DNA from 3 places in the Rahnella sp. ChDrAdgB13 genome. Region 2 is predicted to be linked to each of the others. Evidence: predicted binding sites of a transcription regulator. Region 2 holds the regulator's gene; each other region holds the start of a gene.
What was found. Region 2 encodes LexA, which represses DNA repair genes until DNA is damaged. Its sites were predicted from a motif close to TNCTGTATGTACATACAGNA; they were not measured.
Positions count from the first base shown of each region.

Region 1: the regulator LexA is predicted to act here: its motif matches at 2,714-2,733, upstream of uvrB (excinuclease ABC subunit UvrB).
Region 3: the regulator LexA is predicted to act here: its motif matches at 3,504-3,523, upstream of J8X26_RS21245 (YebG family protein).

Region 1 covers NZ_JAEMGT010000079.1:35,216-41,005, forward strand. Annotated here, with positions in the region: gene bioC (malonyl-ACP O-methyltransferase BioC) at 1-166, shown strand, start outside; gene bioD (dethiobiotin synthase) at 293-982, shown strand; gene J8X26_RS19030 (ABC transporter ATP-binding protein) at 992-1,702, opposite strand; gene uvrB (excinuclease ABC subunit UvrB) at 2,847-4,853, shown strand; gene J8X26_RS19040 (VF530 family DNA-binding protein) at 4,906-5,274, shown strand; gene J8X26_RS19045 (isochorismatase family protein) at 5,315-5,790, shown strand, end outside.
Region 2 covers NZ_JAEMGT010000008.1:69,194-74,983, reverse strand. Annotated here, with positions in the region: gene ubiA (4-hydroxybenzoate octaprenyltransferase) at 1-234, shown strand, start outside; gene plsB (glycerol-3-phosphate 1-O-acyltransferase PlsB) at 320-2,803, opposite strand; gene J8X26_RS03870 (diacylglycerol kinase) at 2,931-3,299, shown strand; gene lexA (transcriptional repressor LexA) at 3,419-4,027, shown strand; gene J8X26_RS03860 (CsbD family protein) at 4,417-4,626, shown strand; gene zur (zinc uptake transcriptional repressor Zur) at 4,822-5,331, opposite strand; gene J8X26_RS03850 (ROK family transcriptional regulator) at 5,431-5,790, opposite strand, start outside.
Region 3 covers NZ_JAEMGT010000092.1:74,105-79,894, forward strand. Annotated here, with positions in the region: gene otsA (alpha,alpha-trehalose-phosphate synthase) at 1-563, shown strand, start outside; gene J8X26_RS21230 (alpha,alpha-trehalase) at 636-2,261, shown strand; gene J8X26_RS21235 (DUF1003 domain-containing protein) at 2,409-2,891, shown strand; gene J8X26_RS21240 (GNAT family N-acetyltransferase) at 2,900-3,376, opposite strand; gene J8X26_RS21245 (YebG family protein) at 3,537-3,911, shown strand; gene J8X26_RS21250 (methyltransferase) at 4,014-5,045, opposite strand; gene J8X26_RS21255 (GFA family protein) at 5,317-5,721, opposite strand.

The DNA of each region.
Region 1 (5,790 bases), on a different contig from region 2:
AGGCATTGGCGCGACGCACATCAAAAATGGCCGCCTCGGCGGACTGGGCGGGCGCGAGCGTCTGCAATTGCTGGAAAAACATTACGTCCGCCGCGACGGCATTTTGCCGCTCAACTACCGGCTGGTCTACGGCATTTTGCAGGTGGAAGAACTTATCCCACGTTAACAAAGCTCCTCCCGGGTTTGAAACAGGCGCGGTCTGCTCCCTCTCCTTCGAAGGGGGAGGAGCAAAATCCGATGTCATTGCGGGAAGGGAGCCAGAACCAACACCAGGCTTTTATTAAAATAAATCATGAAACAAAAATACTTTATTACCGGCACCGATACCGAAGTCGGAAAAACCGTTGCCACAACCGCATTTTTGCAGGCGGCAGCGCGCGCCGGACACCAAACCGCCGGATACAAACCGGTGGCATCAGGCAGTGAAATGACGGCAGAAGGGCCGCGCAACAGCGACGCGCTGGCGCTTCAGGCTTACAGCACCGTCGGACTGCGTTATGACGAAGTGAATCCGTGTACGTTTATCGAGCCGACGTCGCCGCATATCGTCAGCGAGCTGGAAAAGCGCCCGATTGATCCGCAGGTGTTATCCGCCGGATTGCGCCATCTCGAACCGCTGGCTGACTGGGTGGTGGTGGAAGGGGCAGGTGGCTGGTACACGCCGCTGACCGCAGATTACACGTTTGCGGACTGGGTGATTGCCGAGCAACTGCCGGTGGTGTTGGTGGTGGGAATGCGGCTGGGCTGCATCAATCACGCCGTGCTGACGGCGCAGGCCATCGCGCAAAGTGGGTTGCATCTTGCGGGCTGGATTGCCAATGATGTGCAGGAAACGGGGAAGCATCATCCGGCATACATGGAGACGCTCACGCGTATGTTGCCTGCGCCACTGCTGGGCGAGATCCCGTTCCTGATCGCCGGTCTGGACGTAAATCTGGGGCAATATCTGGATCTCGAACGTCTGCTTTCTTGTGGTGAATGAAGCGCGACGTCAGACCGTCAGATAATTTTTGATTAACGTCTCGTCAAGCTGTGCCAGCGTGCCTTGCGCTACGTTGCGCCCGCCGTCCACCAGACAAAACCGGTCAGCAACGCTGCGGATGAACGGCAATTTATGCCCGACCAGAAGCAGCGTCAGACCAAGGTCACGGTTCAGGCGGTGAATGATGTTACCCATATTCGCCGCCATTGATGCGCTGGTGTGTTCGGTCGGTTCGTCGAGGATCAGAAGTTCAGGCTCCTGAACCAGCGCGCGGCTGATCGCCAGTTGCTGCTGCTGGCTCTCATCGAGCTCTCCCGCTTTACGCATTCCCATTTCCTTAAGCGTCGGAAACAGGTCGTAGACCTCTTCAGGCACGCGACGCGTCTTATTCCGGCTGGCCATCATGGCAATTTGCAGGTTTTCATCGACACTCATCTGCGAAAAAATCTGCCGGCCCTGTGGCACATAACCGATACCGATTTGCGCACGGCTTTCCACTGGCAGATTTAACAAACTCTGAGGCTCTTCGTCGCGCGACTGCCAGGAGATCGCCCCGCTTTTCACCGGAAGATGGCCCATAATGCAGTTCACCAGCGTGGTTTTCCCCACGCCATTTCGGCCGATCAGACACGTACATTGACCGCGGTACAGTTCGAGATTGATATCCCACAGAATATGTTTTTGCCCATAATACTGATTAACTGATTTTACACTTAACATCAGACCTCCCTCCCGCACGGAGCATTCCGCTGAACTTCGCTTTGACCGCCACTGTCACATTTCTGACATTTATGTTCCGCTGTTAACGCCGTAACACAGAATTAAATCCCGTTGATTACCGGCCAACCTCTCAGCATCAATTACAGATAAACAGCCATTAACCAGTGATAAATGGGGTTAACCGCTTTTTCCTTGCACTAAAAATGACTTTGCTTAGCAAAAAACAGGGTAATCATCAGATTTCACTTTCAGGTGAAAAAAGCGGTTCCGGCTACAGGAAACGCTTCCTACAGTGACACTGCAACTCTCAGGCCAAGTTTGTAAAAGTGCCGGGGAAAAGAGAAGTTACAGGGGTGTTAACAGCGGGGCGCACGGCGATTTAGGATTATTCATTAGTGTTGCTCAGGTTTTAACAGAACCGGTCAGACGCGGGAAAAGGGCAACTGCACTTTGCCAGTGCCGCTCTCTCTGATTTTGGTGCAAACGTAAGGGGAGTAAGAAGCAAAAAAATCCTGATGAGATGCACTTTTGGATTTTGCAAGAAACATCCGACCAGAAATCTAGGCAAAATAGGCATAAATAAAGTCTGAAAAAAGGGAAAAAATAACTAAAAAAGATGCTGATCCCCCCTCCGGCGTCTGAAGTGCACTTTTTGCCAACTCCCGCAGCACGGGGCGTGCTGAGAGTTATCCACTATTCCTGTGGATAACCATGTGCATGAGAGTAAGAAAAGATGCTACAGACGAGTCGGGGCGCGGGTTGTGCTCACTTTGCCCGTATTCGCAGCTTTTTGATGATGTTGTTTATAATCAGTGAGTTAGTTAAAAGCAATATGCCCGTAATTCGTTCGTCATAGTTGTGTCAGAATTCGTCAACCTGTGGTCAGAAAGTTAACGGATGAAAAATTTTGGGGATAATTGTCACCTGATGGTGAGAATTCTTTTTCGTAATAACCTAAAAAAGTGCAGATGAAGCAACCTGTTAAATCACCGGTGATTTTTATCGATTGGAGGCTGGTTTTATATACAGTACTATAGGGCGGTAAAATCAAGGCTGGCAAAATTCGCGGAGTCTTTCATACTGTTTTTCCGTGAGCGCCTTTCGTACGGCCTTATGCGTTTTCATTTCAGCCAGGTAGCCCGTCATGAGTAAAGAGTTCAAACTGCATTCCGAATTTAAGCCATCAGGCGATCAGCCTGAGGCAATACGCCGTCTGGAAGAAGGGCTGGAGAACGGTCTGGCGCACCAGACGTTACTCGGCGTTACCGGTTCCGGTAAAACCTTCACCGTCGCGAACGTGATTGCTGACCTGAACCGGCCGACGATGGTTCTCGCGCCCAATAAAACCCTCGCGGCCCAGCTATATGGCGAAATGAAAGAGTTCTTCCCGGAGAACGCCGTCGAATATTTTGTTTCTTACTACGATTATTATCAGCCAGAAGCGTATGTCCCGAGTTCAGACACGTTTATCGAAAAAGATTCCTCGGTGAACGAACACATCGAGCAGATGCGACTTTCCGCGACCAAAGCGCTGCTTGAGCGCCGCGACGTCATCGTGGTGGCATCCGTTTCGGCGATCTACGGTCTGGGCGACCCGGATCTGTATCTGAAAATGATGCTCCATCTGACCAAGGGGATGATTATCGATCAGCGCGCGATCGTGCGCCGTCTGGCCGAGCTGCAATATGCCCGCAATGATCAGGTTTTCCAGCGCAGTACTTTCCGCGTCCGTGGCGAAGTGATCGACGTCTTCCCGGCGGAATCGGACGATCTGGCGCTGCGCATCGAGCTTTTCGATCAGGAAGTCGAGCGGCTTTCCCTTTTCGATCCGCTGACCGGTCAGGTGCAGCACGAAGTTCCGCGTTTCACCATTTACCCGAAAACGCACTACGTCACCCCGCGTGAACGTATTTTGCAGGCGATGGAAGAGATCAAAGTCGATCTGGCCGATCGCCGCAAGGTGTTGCTGGATAACAACAAACTGCTCGAAGAACAGCGTCTCAGCCAGCGTACGCAGTTTGATCTCGAAATGATGAATGAGCTGGGTTATTGCTCGGGTATCGAAAACTATTCGCGCTACCTTTCAGGGCGCGGGCCGGGCGAGCCGCCGCCGACACTGTTTGACTACCTGCCTGCCGACGGTTTGCTGATAGTCGATGAATCCCACGTCACCATTCCGCAAATCGGCGGGATGTATAAAGGCGACCGCTCGCGTAAAGAAACGCTGGTGGAATACGGTTTCCGCCTGCCATCGGCGCTGGATAACCGCCCGATGCGTTTTGAAGAATTTGAAGCACTGGCGCCGCAGACGATTTATGTTTCCGCCACGCCAGGCGCTTACGAGCTGGATAAATCCGGCGGCGATGTCGTGGATCAGGTGGTGCGTCCGACCGGCTTGCTGGATCCGATTATTGAAGTGCGCCCGGTGACCACGCAGGTTGACGATCTGCTGTCTGAAATCCGCAAACGCGTTGCCATCAATGAGCGTGTGCTGGTCACCACGCTGACCAAACGCATGGCCGAGGATTTGACCGAGTATCTGGAAGAACACGGCGAGAAGGTGCGTTACCTGCACTCTGATATCGATACTGTCGAGCGCGTGGAGATCATTCGCGATTTGCGTCTCGGTGAATTCGATGTGCTGGTGGGCATCAACTTGCTGAGGGAAGGGCTGGATATGCCGGAAGTTTCTCTGGTGGCAATCCTTGATGCCGACAAGGAGGGTTTCCTGCGTTCTGAACGTTCGCTTATCCAGACCATTGGTCGTGCGGCGCGTAACCTCAACGGTAAAGCCATTCTTTACGGCGACAGAATCACGAATTCAATGGCCAAAGCTATCGGTGAAACGGAGCGTCGTCGTGCGAAACAGGAAGCTTACAACCTGGAAAACGGCATTACGCCGATGGGCCTGAACAAGAAGATTTCCGACATCCTGCAACTGGGCCAGCCGAAGACCAAAAAGAACAAAGACAAGCGCGATGCCGAAGCGGCGCAAACCTACAAATCGCTTACGCCTAAAGCGCTGGAACAGCGCATTAAAGAGCTGGAAAGCAAAATGTATGCGCACGCCCAGAATCTGGAATTCGAAGAAGCGGCCAATACACGTGACGAACTCCACGCCCTGCGTGAACAGTTTATTGCTCTTTCGTAAGGGAAAAATGATAAAGTGCGCGGCCTGAAAATTGATAAGGAAAAGCGAGCCAATGACTGATACACCACAAAATCCCGGTGCGGCGAAAGATCCGTTGCACGGTGTCACGCTGGAAAAACTGCTGACAACGCTGGTGGATAATTTTGGCTGGCCCGCACTGGCCTCGCAGGTCAATATTAACTGCTTCAAAAGCGATCCGAGCATCAAGTCCAGTCTGAAATTTCTGCGCTGCACGCCCTGGGCGCGTAAGGAAGTAGAAACGCTGTATCTGGATTTTATCGAAGGCCATTTGCGCCCTGATATGACGCGCAGCAAACGTCGCACGCCGCTCTCCGCTGAAAAGCCGCAAAAGCCTAAAGTCAGTACCGTGAAACCTGCCGCCGACAGCCCGTGGAATAATCATCCGCTGGTGAAAAAGTAAATCATTTGCATTTCATTGTGTTTATTTGAGGGAAAGAGTCGTGTCAGAGCAACATGTTCTTATTGTGGTGGATATGCAAAACGGCGTTTTCGCTTCCCCGCGTTATGACCGCAGCGGACGGGCTGAGCGTATTAATCAGCTGATTGACCGGGCAGGGCGCGTCATCTTCATTCAGCACGCTGAAGGTGAAATGACCGAAGGCAGCGAATTCTGGCAGGTGTTGCCTGACCTACATCAGCCCGAAGGAGCGATTTCTGTCACCAAAACCGCCTGTGATTCTTTCTATCGCACCACGCTGGACGCGGTACTACAGGAACTGAACACGACCCGTTTTACGGTCTGTGGTTGTGCGACAGATTATTGTGTGGATACGACCATCAAAGTCGCCGCCAGCAAAGGTTATGCCGTGACCGTTGCGTCGGATGCGCATACAACCGGCGACCGTACGCATGTTACCGCGCAGCAACTGATTGGTCAGCATAACGAAGTGTGGCGTGAATTATCCGTGCCCGGCAA
Region 2 (5,790 bases):
GGCCTGCTGCAACTGGCGACGTTAATACTGATGGGCATTGTCGGCCATCTTTCCCAGCTTGGCGCGCCGTTCTACTGGTCGCTGCTGCTGGCCGCTGCGCTGTTTGTGCATCAGCAAAAGCTGATTGCTAAACGCGAGCGTGACGCCTGTTTCCTGGCTTTTCGCCAGAACAACTATGTCGGACTGGTGCTGTTCCTTGGCATTCTGATGAGTTTATCTGCTTTCAGCTTCTGAGCCTTTCAGGCAATAAAAACGCCCGGTCTTTTTATAAGCCCGGGCGTTTTGCTTTATGGCGTTACCGCAATGATTTTAACGTCAATCAGTGATCGGTATCGCGCACGTCCATTTTAGGCTCAGCCGGAGGTTCTGTCGGTTGCGGCAGTTCCGAAGGCATACCTGCGCTTTCAATGGTGAGCTTGATATCCGGCGTCATCAAATCGCTGAGCATGATGTAAATCTCTCGCGTTTGCTCCTGAATCGCATCACCGCTGTCACTGATATAGCCCTCAGCGCGTAACGTGCCGACGAGCGTCGAGAACACCGCTTTGTCGAAGAATTCTGGCGCATTGATACCGTGAAGTACGGACAAACGCTGCGCCATAATCCGGCTCTCTTTTTCCAGCGCACCACGGTTGATGCTTGGATTATTGGTGAGCAGGGAGAAGGTGATCGCGTAGCGTTGCAGCGTTTCACGCACACCTGCGGCCAGCAGTTGCAACGTGCGGATACGCGCCGGGTTAAGCGTCAGTTCGTCGTCTTCCAGATGAATGATTTGCTGACGAGCCAGTTCCAGCGTCAGGACATCCAGCACCTGCGGCAGCTCCGACTTATCGAAATACATAAACAGTTCAGCTTTGAGCATCGGGTAAATCAGCTCTACCTGACGCAGCAATTCAGCACGACTCACATGGCGGTGGTGCATCACGATACTTGAAATCAGCGACGGCAAAACCAGCATATGGTGGATGTTGTTGCGGTAATACGTCATCAGCACCGCTTGTTCGCGCGGCAGAACGATGATGTCGCCGATATTGTCTTTCTCGACCTGGAACTTGTTCATGTTCAGCGCGTGATCGAGCAGCTGATCGGCGCTCAGATCAGGCACAGTCGAATCCGCGTTATAAGGTACGTTACGCAGCAATTGCAGATAGCAGTCGATTTGTTCGATCAGCTGTTCGCGGGTCAGTGAGCGCTGTCGTGATGCCAGCAGCGCGGTACAACACAGGTTCATGGCATTGGCTGCCGCTGAGTTGTTGATACGCACCATGATCTGCTCTGCCAGATCCTGCACCGTTGGCGTCAGCCAGCTTGGACGTTGCGCTTCGATAGGATCGATTGCTTCACGCCAGGTCGGCACATTCTGGTTCAGGTACGTGGTCAGATGCAGCGGCTCACCGAAATTGACATAACCCTGGCCAAGGTTGCGCAGTTTGCGTAGACCATTGAGCATCTGGGTCAGGCTTTCTTTTTCTTTGGTCGCACCGCGCAATTCTTTAGCATACGTGCCCACTTCCATCACGTGCTCATAACCGATGTAAATCGGCACTAACGTAATCGGACGTGAACCGCCGCGCAGCATGGCCTGAATGGTCATCGCCAGCGTACCGGTTTTGGGTTCCAGCAGGCGTCCGGTGCGTGAACGACCCCCTTCGACAAAGTATTCGACCGAATAACCACGGCTGAACAACTCGCCCAGATATTCACGGAAAACGGTGGAATAGAGTTTGTTGCCTTTAAAGGTACGACGAATGAAGAACGCGCCAAGACGGCGGAAAATCGGACCGGCTGGCCAGAAATTCAGGTTGATACCGGCAGCGATATGCGGCGGCACCAGCCCCTGGTGATAGAGCACGTAAGACAACAGCAGGTAGTCCATATGACTGCGGTGGCAGGGCACATACACAATTTCCTGACCATCCAGCGCCAGCTGACGGACACGCTCAGCATTGTTGACGTTGATGCCTTTATATAAGCGGTTCCACGTCCAGCTCAGCACACGGTCCGACAGACGCACGGCCTCATAAGAGAAATTCGCCGCGATTTCTTCCATCAGCGCGATAGCATTCTGCTGGGCTTTTTCATGGGAAATTTTCTTGCTGCGGGCTTCGTCTTCAATCGCTTTTTCGATGGCCTTGGAAGCCAGCAGCTTATTGAATAAATCCTGACGAGCTGGAAGGCGCGGGCCAACTGCCGCCAGACGCTGGCGGGAGAAATGCATGCGCGCCACGCGTGCCAGTTTCTGAGCGATAGTTTTGTCTGTACCGTGTTCCGTCGCCATATAGCGCAGGGAAACGGTATTAGAGAAACGAACAAAACTGTCACGTCCGAGCCACAGCACGGCGAAGAATTTCTGGATGCCATTCAGCACGCGCAGATGCGGCGTATCATCCTGACCTTCCCGGCCCGGCGCACGACCAAACATCACGGAAACTGGCAGCATTTGAATGTCTAAATCCGGATTGTTGCGATGCAAATCCAGATAGTCGTGGAACAGCTTTACGGATTCCTGCTTCGGCGTGTAATAAGAGAATACGCGCGGGCCTTCAGCAATGAAAACATGGCTTGGCAGCAGGGTTCCGTCGATTTCCAGCGGAATAAGAGGGTCGGGCAGATTCTCGGCCAGACATTGCGCACGCAACGTCAGCAAGTCTGCTTTGGAGTTATAAGGCAATACGTACAAAATCGGGCGCGTCGGGTCTAAATGCAACTCGGTAACCGGATCTGAAGGTATGACCTTGCTCTTTACCAGCAATGAGAGTGGTAAATTCAATAATGTGTAATAAAGTCTACGCCAACCTGACATAAAAACGTGAAGCCTCTTGTTAGCAATTTCGCCGCAAGGATACCAGAAAGCTCAGATGAGATCTGTGGTGATGCGATACCATATAACAGCTAAAATGCTGCAAACACTCAAAGGATCAGTACCCGAAATGGCGAACCAAGTCACCGGATTTACCCGAATTTATAAAGCAGCCGGATATTCCTGGAAAGGATTGAAAGCCGCATGGCAAAATGAAGCGGCTTTTCGCCAGGAAGCCAGCGTCGCTATCCCGCTAATTTTGTTATCTTTCTGGCTGGATGTCAGCAGTATAGAACGTATCCTGCTGATTGGCTCCGTCGTGCTGGTGTGTGTGACTGAACTGCTTAACAGCGCCATTGAATCCGCGATTGACCGCATCGGGCCTGAGTTTCACGTCCTGTCTGGACGTGCGAAAGATATTGGCTCCGCCGCCGTACTTCTGACCATCATATTGGCGATTTTTGTCTGGGTCAGCATCTTTTGGCCGCGATGGTTCTGATCTGGAACCTGTATTCCAGGAATTGTCGTTATGCCCTGTTTTTATTCAATCTTAGGTTTTCATTGCCCGTTTAGCTGTATATACTCACAGCAAGACTGTATAAACAACCAGGGGGCGGAATGAAAGCTTTAACGACCAGACAACAAGAGGTCTACGACCTTATTCGCGATCATATCTCCACCACCGGTATGCCACCGACCCGCGCAGAGATTGCATCCCGTCTGGGGTTCCGTTCCCCGAACGCGGCGGAAGAACACCTGAAAGCGCTGGCGCGTAAAGGCGTTATCGAGATCGTTTCCGGTGCTTCGCGCGGTATTCGTCTGCTGATGGAAGAAGAAGAAGGTTTACCGCTGATTGGCCGCGTTGCCGCCGGTGAACCGCTGCTGGCTCAGCAGCACATCGAAGGACATTACCAGGTCGATCCGGCCATGTTTAAACCGAGTGCGGATTTCCTGCTGCGCGTCAGCGGGATGTCGATGCGTGATATCGGTATTCTGGATGGTGACCTGCTGGCAGTACACAAAACGCAGGACGTCCGTAACGGGCAGGTTGTCGTTGCGCGTATTGATGATGAAGTCACGGTCAAACGCCTGAAGAAACAGGGCAGTGTTGTTCAGCTGTTGCCTGAAAACAGCGAATTCCAGCCGATTGTGGTTGATTTGCGTGAACAGAATTTCAGCATTGAAGGTCTGGCGGTTGGCGTTATCCGCAACGGCGACTGGATCTAATCTGCGCTTAAGTTCTACGTTGCAGGTGCATTGGCCGCCTCTGACGCGCCTGTAAATATCAGTATCTCATCGCCCCGTTTTGGGGCGATATTGTTTGAAGCTGCTAATAAACTTTCCCGATAAAATCCTTTTTCTCACGTGTTATCCGCTGCGTTGCCTGTTTAGAGCAAATACCGGATTTGCACTCTCTGTGCTCTGAATTACCGGCCTTTTTCAGTCAGACAGATTCCAATTCCACGTTATATCCTGCTTTGGATTAATCCTAATAGTGGTTTTTATCCCTGTTTTGGGAAGACGAATCCGCATTCTCTACTAAGCTTTGAAGTGTTAAGGACGGGCTGCCAGCAAACGTGCAGCTCCACAACCCAAGGTAACAGGAGATATTTATCATGAATAAGGACCAAGCCGACGGTAACTGGAAGCAGTTCAAAGGGAAAGTGAAAGAACAGTGGGGTAAGCTGACTGATGACGACCTGACAGTCGTTGAAGGTAAACGTGATCAGCTGGTAGGTAAGATTCAGGAGCGATATGGCTATCAGAAGGATCAGGCCGAGAAAGAGCTCAAGGATTGGGAATCGAAAAACAAATATCACTGGTAACACGCGACTCCCCCTCGCGTATCAGTGACGTATCCTGAGTTATTGCTGCTCCTACCCGGAACACTTTCAGGATACGGGTACAAGGATGTACCCAACCTTCAACATCTTCCTTCTACACCTTAAATTATCCGTTCAGCTGCGTTAAAACCCTTCCGCTTTACGCCTTTTGAAATTCCATCAAAAACACCTGATTTCTCAGCGTTTTTTTACCACAATACTGTGGTCGTGTTCGCAATGATCGTGGCTGTCGCAGGTTTCAACAACTTTGCATTCGGCACATAAGCCATGTGCTTCAACGACCGAATGACGCAACTCAAAACCAGATTCAAGCGCCAGTTTCGCCAGACGTTCTTCAATGCCGTCTGTGGTTTTTTCCGTGACCAGCCCGCAGCGGTCACAGATAAACAGCGCTGAAGTGTGGCTCGGCTCTTCGAAATGATGGCAAAGCACATAGCTGTTAGCCGATTCAACCCGATGAATAAACCCTTGTTCCAGCAGAAAATCCAGCGCCCGGTAAACCGTTGGCGGTTTGGCCTGTGGTTCGCTGACGCGCAGCAGATCCAGCAAGTCATAGGCGCTGATCGCACCGGGTTGTTGCGCCATCAGTCGCAAAACTTCCAGCCGCTGCGGTGTAAGACGAACATTGCGCTGCTGGCAAAGTTCTTCAGCTTGTGAAAGTAATTTTTCCGGATTATTCAGGGTCATAGCAACATTCTCTGAGCGCAGATTGGGATAAATAGGCCACATCATGCAGCCATTCTTAATTTTATCATGCTTCAGCCAGATCGACGAATTATGCGCCGCTCAGCCCGCCATACCTTCCAGCGCTTTTTCCACATACAGGTAACCAATACCCATAATTTGCTGCTCGCGGCTTAGCGTGCCGGGCGCAATGTGTGTCGCCTGCGTTTTGACATGATCGGTTCTGTCAAACGGGTTCAGCCCGCTCTGTGCGCGGACGGCGTTCAGCCAGACGTCGCCGAATCCGCAACTGCGACCGTACAGATAAATACGGTTAATGTTCAAAATATTGAGGAAATTATACAGGCTCAGTCCCAGCGCCCGCGCACCCTCCATCACCTGCGCGCAAAGTGCCGCGTCGCCCTGATGAAACCGGTCAATCAGCTCCTGCGTGCCCGGTGTGCGTGGTGGCTGCAAAGGATT
Region 3 (5,790 bases), on a different contig from region 2:
CACTGCTGGAGAAATTCCCTCAGCATCGCGGTAAAGTGCGGTATTCCCAAATAGCACCGACGTCGCGCGGCGATGTGCAGGCGTATCAGGATTTGCGTCATCAGCTTGAAACCGAAGTCGGACGCATCAACGGGAAATACGGCAGCCTGAACCAGACGCCGCTGTTCTATCTCAATCAGCATTTCCAGCGCAGTTTGCTGATGAAACTGTTCCGCCTGACCGACGTCGGGCTGGTCACACCATTGCGCGACGGCATGAATCTGGTGGCGAAAGAGTATGTCGCGGCGCAAGATCCGCAAGACCCCGGCGTGCTGGTGTTGTCGCAGTTTGCCGGTGCGGCGAATGAACTGACGGCGGCACTGATTGTCAACCCGTATGACCGTGATGACGTGGCCGCCGCGCTCGATAAGGCGCTGACAATGCCGCTGGAAGAGCGCCGTGAACGCTACAACGACATGATGGAAGTACTGCGTAAAAACGATATTACGCACTGGGGTGAAAGCTATTTGCAGGATTTGCTGGCCATTTCTCCCCACGACGTTGCGCACAACGCCGTCGCCTGAGAAAAACTTCTCTAAACACAGCCCTGAATAAGGGCTGTGTCATTTTTAACGCAATGCAGAGGCTTGTCGCATATGCAAAACGCTAAATTACAGACTAACGAATTCCCTGACCTGGAACCGATTGAGCTGATCCTGGACCGGATGATGGATGCCGAACCGGAACCGGAAATGATCGAAGGCCTGCCGCCATCTGATGCTTTGACTCCGGCGGATCGCTACATGGAACTGTTTACCGCCGTGCAGTCTTCGCACCTGTTTGAAGATAGCAAAACCTTCCCGGACTGCCCGCCGAAAATGGATCCGCTGGACATTCTGCTGCGCTACCGCCGGATAAAAAATCATCCCGGTTTTAATCTGCAACGCTTTGTTGATGCGCACTTTTCGTTACCTGCACATCACGGCGATGAATATGTCAGCGATCCGGGCGACTCCCTGAAAGAGCACATCGATAAACTCTGGCCGGTGCTGACGCGCCAGCCGGAAGACCATGTGCCGTGGTCATCGCTGTTACCGCTGCCGCAGGCGTATATCGTGCCGGGCGGGCGTTTCAGCGAAACCTATTACTGGGATTCTTACTTCACCATGCTGGGGCTGGCAGAAAGCGGCCGCAATGATTTGCTGCGCACCATGGCAGACAACTTCGCCTGGATGATTGAGATGTACGGGCATATTCCCAACGGCAACAGGACGTATTATCTCAGCCGCTCACAGCCGCCGGTGTTTGCCCTGATGGTGGAACTGTTCGAGGAGGACGGCGTGCGCGGTGCGCGGCGTTATCTGGAACATCTGCTGAAAGAGTACGAATTCTGGATGGACGGCGCGGAATCGCTGATGCCCAATCAGGCATACCGTCACGTGGTTTGCCTGCCAGACGGCACGCTGCTGAACCGCTACTGGGACGACAGGGATACGCCGCGTGATGAATCGTGGCGCGAAGACGTGGAGACGGCGAAACATTCCAGCCGCCCGGCTAATGAAGTTTACCGTGATCTGCGCGCCGGTGCGGCGTCCGGCTGGGATTATTCCTCACGCTGGCTGCGCGATCCGGACAGACTGGCGAGTATCCGCACCACACAATTCATTCCGGTCGACCTGAACGCGTTCCTCTACAAACTGGAAAACGCAATTTCGAATATCTCCGGCCTGAAAGGCAACCGGGAGACGCAGGCGCTGTTCCGGCAGAAAGCGGAGATCCGCCGCGACGCCATTACCCGCTATCTGTGGGATGACGAAGACGGATGCTTCCGCGATTACGACTGGCATCGTCAGCAACTGGCGCTGTTTTCTGCCGCCAGCGTGGTGCCGCTGTTTGTCGGGCTCGCGACGCACGGACAGGCCGAAAGGGTCGCCGCCGTGGTACGCGAACGGCTGCTGACTTCCGGCGGTTTGCTGGCCACGGAGTTTGAAACCGGCGAACAATGGGACAAACCGAACGGCTGGGCACCGCTGCAATGGATGGCGATCCAGGGCTTCAAGCTGTACGGCAATGACGCGCTGGGCGACGAAATCGCCCGCAGCTGGCTGCGAACGGTGAATCAGTTTTATCAGAAACATCACAAGCTGATTGAGAAATACCACATTTCCGGCAGCGCCGCGCGCGAAGGGGGCGGCGGCGAATATCCGCTTCAGGACGGTTTCGGCTGGACCAACGGCGTTGTCCGCCGCCTGATCGGGCTGTATGGCGAGAATTACGAGTAAAGGTCTGACGCGCCAGTGCAGGAACAACCGTTTCATTGAAGGTATGTTAATACTGCCGGGACTCTCACTGCTTTGGGAAGCGGCAAAATAGCGATAGAGTTAAGCCCCGTCGTAAGCCGTTTTCACCGAAACATGAGAGTCAACACGATGCAGCCCGTCAAAAAATTCCGTTTTTATCGCCCGCTGAAAGGCCACAGTCACACGTTTGGTGAACAATGGTTCGCCCTCAAAGCCGAAGCATTCGCCCGGTTCTTTGGCACGCCGACGTTCCTCATCGCGCAGACAGTGATTGTGGCAGTCTGGATCTACCTGAACATCTCCGGGCTGTCCAAATTCGACCCCTATCCGTTTATTCTTCTGAATCTGGCCTTCAGTTTGCAGGCAGCTTACGCGGCACCGCTGATTTTACTGGCGCAGACCCGTCAGGCCGAACGCGACCAGGCACACGCGCTGACGGATGCTCAGCACCGTGAAGATCTGGATGATGCGATGGCAAAACGTCAGACTGTGGCTGAAGAAAATTCCGCCCAGTTACTGGTTTTAGTCCAGCAGAACATTCAGTTGACCTCGCTGACCAAAGAGCTGGCCGAGCGGATTGAAACCCTGACAACGCAGCTGGCCAGCCGGTAAACAAAACGCTACACCTCCTCATTCAAGTCACTTTTCTTTCGATAAATATCAGGCCGGGTTATCGCCCACGCATAATCCGGCCTGTTTACCGGTTCGTAACCGAATTTTTCATACAACCAGGGCGCGGTGGTGGTGAACAACACCATGCGGCGCAGGCGCGCGGAAACCGGATGCGACTGGCAGCATTCGACCAGCCAGCCGCCGAGGTTGTTACCCTGATAGTCTTCCAGCACATAGACGTCGCACAGGTAAGCAAAGGTGGCGTAATCAGTGATAAAGCGGGCGAAACCGATTTGTTTTTCGCCTTCAAACAGACCAAAGTTGAGACTGTTTTCAACGGAATCGCGCACGGTTTGCTCGTCAATTCCGGCAGCCCACGTTGAGCGGGTCAGGTAACGATGGATCGCCGGAATATCCTGCGCGGTTTTATCCGTGGTGATATGGAATGCGCCTTTTGTCCACTGGCATACGTCGGTTGCTGTCACTGTATTCTCCGCGAGTTTCGGTTGTTTTAATGATCACCGTACGAATGTAGCGCAGGCCGGTCGAGATTTCATACAGTCGGGCTGTAAAAAGCTGGCTGAATGCTGTATCCTGCACTCATCATTAATATGCTGTATATAATTACAGTATAAGGAGCGAGTCATGGCTGTTGAAACAAAATTTGTTGTCGTCAGAAAAGGTGAAGAGAAAATGACATTTGCCAATAAAAAAGATGCAGACGCTTACGACAAGATGCTCGATATGGCAGATACCTTCACCGAGTGGTTATCGCAGAGCGGGCTTGAGATTGACGAAGTGCTGGCGGAAAATATCGCGCTGCACCTCGCTGAGCAAAAAGATGCCGTTCAGCATATCCTGCGCACCAGTAAATTACCGGAAACCGTAGCGGTCGTTGCTGACGAGACCACTGAAGAAACCGCAGAGCCTGTAGCCGTGGAACACGTCGAAGCGGATGCAGAAACGGAAGAAAAAGCAGCACCTGCACCGAAAAAAGCCCGCGCAGTGAAAGCCGCCTGACTATTTTGCCATAAAGAGCGACGGAAACAGAAAGGGCACGCACTGGCAATATCCCGCGTGCCCCTTTATCACTGCATTTGCGCAACGTTTTCCCGCCAGAAATCAGCGAATTTCCGCTTCAACAATCGAGACGTAGCAACCTGTATCAATAATGCGGTTCAGTTTGAGATCGGCATCCGCCAGCAATGCTTTGATTTCATCTTCGGAACGCGTTTGCCCGCCATCAAAACTTGCCAGCAAAAGCAGATCGACTTCCTTGCCGCCGTGCCAGGCGTTTCCGCGCGGAATGACCGGTTCCATGATAAGCAGCTTCGAACCGGCGTGCATGGCATTGCGGCAGGTGCGTAGTATTTTGCGCGCCTGTTCTTCCGGCCAGTCCATCGTGATGTATTTCAACATATAAAAATCCGCCGTCGGGCAGGATTCAAAGAAACTGCCGGGATGCAATTCCCAGCGGGAATCATCGCCCAGCTCGCTGAGACGGTTTTTAGGCAAGACCTGCGGCTGATCGAATAAAATACCGTGCAGCGTCGGATTATGTTGCAACACTTTTAATAATAATCCGCCCATGCCACCGGCAATATCCACGACGGTTGATTTATCAGGGAAATGATAACTCCGAACGATGAAGTTATTTTCAATCGAAGACATGGATGACATTCCCCGGTCAAAATCATTAATACCGTCATGCGCACTTTCCTGAGCCCAATACTCGTAGAAATTCATACCGTAACGATTTTTAAAGGCGGATTCGCCGCGAATATTTTCTATAACATTTCCGAGCGGAAGCCAGAGTGTTTCATGCGTCAGCATTAATACTGCCGCACGCAGGGAACCGGGGACGTCTGAACGTAAGAATTCGGCGGAAGGCGTCAGGGAAAACTCACCGTTTTCATGTTCCTTAAAGATATTCTTAGACGCCACCATCCGCATCACACGGTAGAGTTGCCGCGGGTTGACGCCCAGTTCTTTGCCCAGTACATCGGGCGTTTTAGGGCCTTTGACCAGACAATCAGCAACGCATAACTCCGCCACGGCGCGCAGTGACGCCTGAAAGGTATATCCCATTGCCTGCTCTAATAAATGCAAAGCCGCTGAATCACTTTCTGAAATAGCAACAGTTGTGTTAGTCACAATAATTCTCCACGCAAAATTGAAATGCGAATAAATTTGCAAAACAACGCTGCAATTTTATTTGTCCATAGAGAGAAATTATTCTCGGGAAAAACATTAGGACAGAAAAAGAGAAACAACAATGTCAGGGTAAATTCAGAAAAGATAAACCCGTAAAGATAACGGGCCGCTGTCATTTAAACGGGACGCGACTTTATTTGATAAAATAAAAATGGCGTTACCGGGACGCCATTTTTGTTAGTTTTCAGAGCCAGATTACTTCGTCTCGTATTTATTTCGGCTCGTAACGAATATATCCCGCTACGCCGCCTTTACCGCCATCTTTTGGATGATTAATGCCGTCGCTGACGCTGACCACCGGGAAATCAAACGGCGATACGCCTTCGATACAGGCGACATTCACGCCATAGAATTCAGGATTGGAACGGCGCTGGTGGAAGGTGTAAATCCCGCAAACTGAGCAGAAGAAATGGGCTGCTTCGCCGGTATTGAACCGGTATTCGGTAAGCGAGTCCTTGCCCTTGATCACATCCACTTCCTGAGCCGGGACGACGACCGCCCCGCGCATACGGCAGAACGAACAATTGCAGCGGAGCACGTTGTTATAGCCATCAGTCAGTACGGCGCTGAAGACAACCGAACCGCAATGACATTGGGCGGACACTTTATCTGACATGGAAATCTCCTGAGATCGTCCGGCAAATGAGCGGGTTAGCCGGTTTACCGTGTTGACTGTTTTCATAGA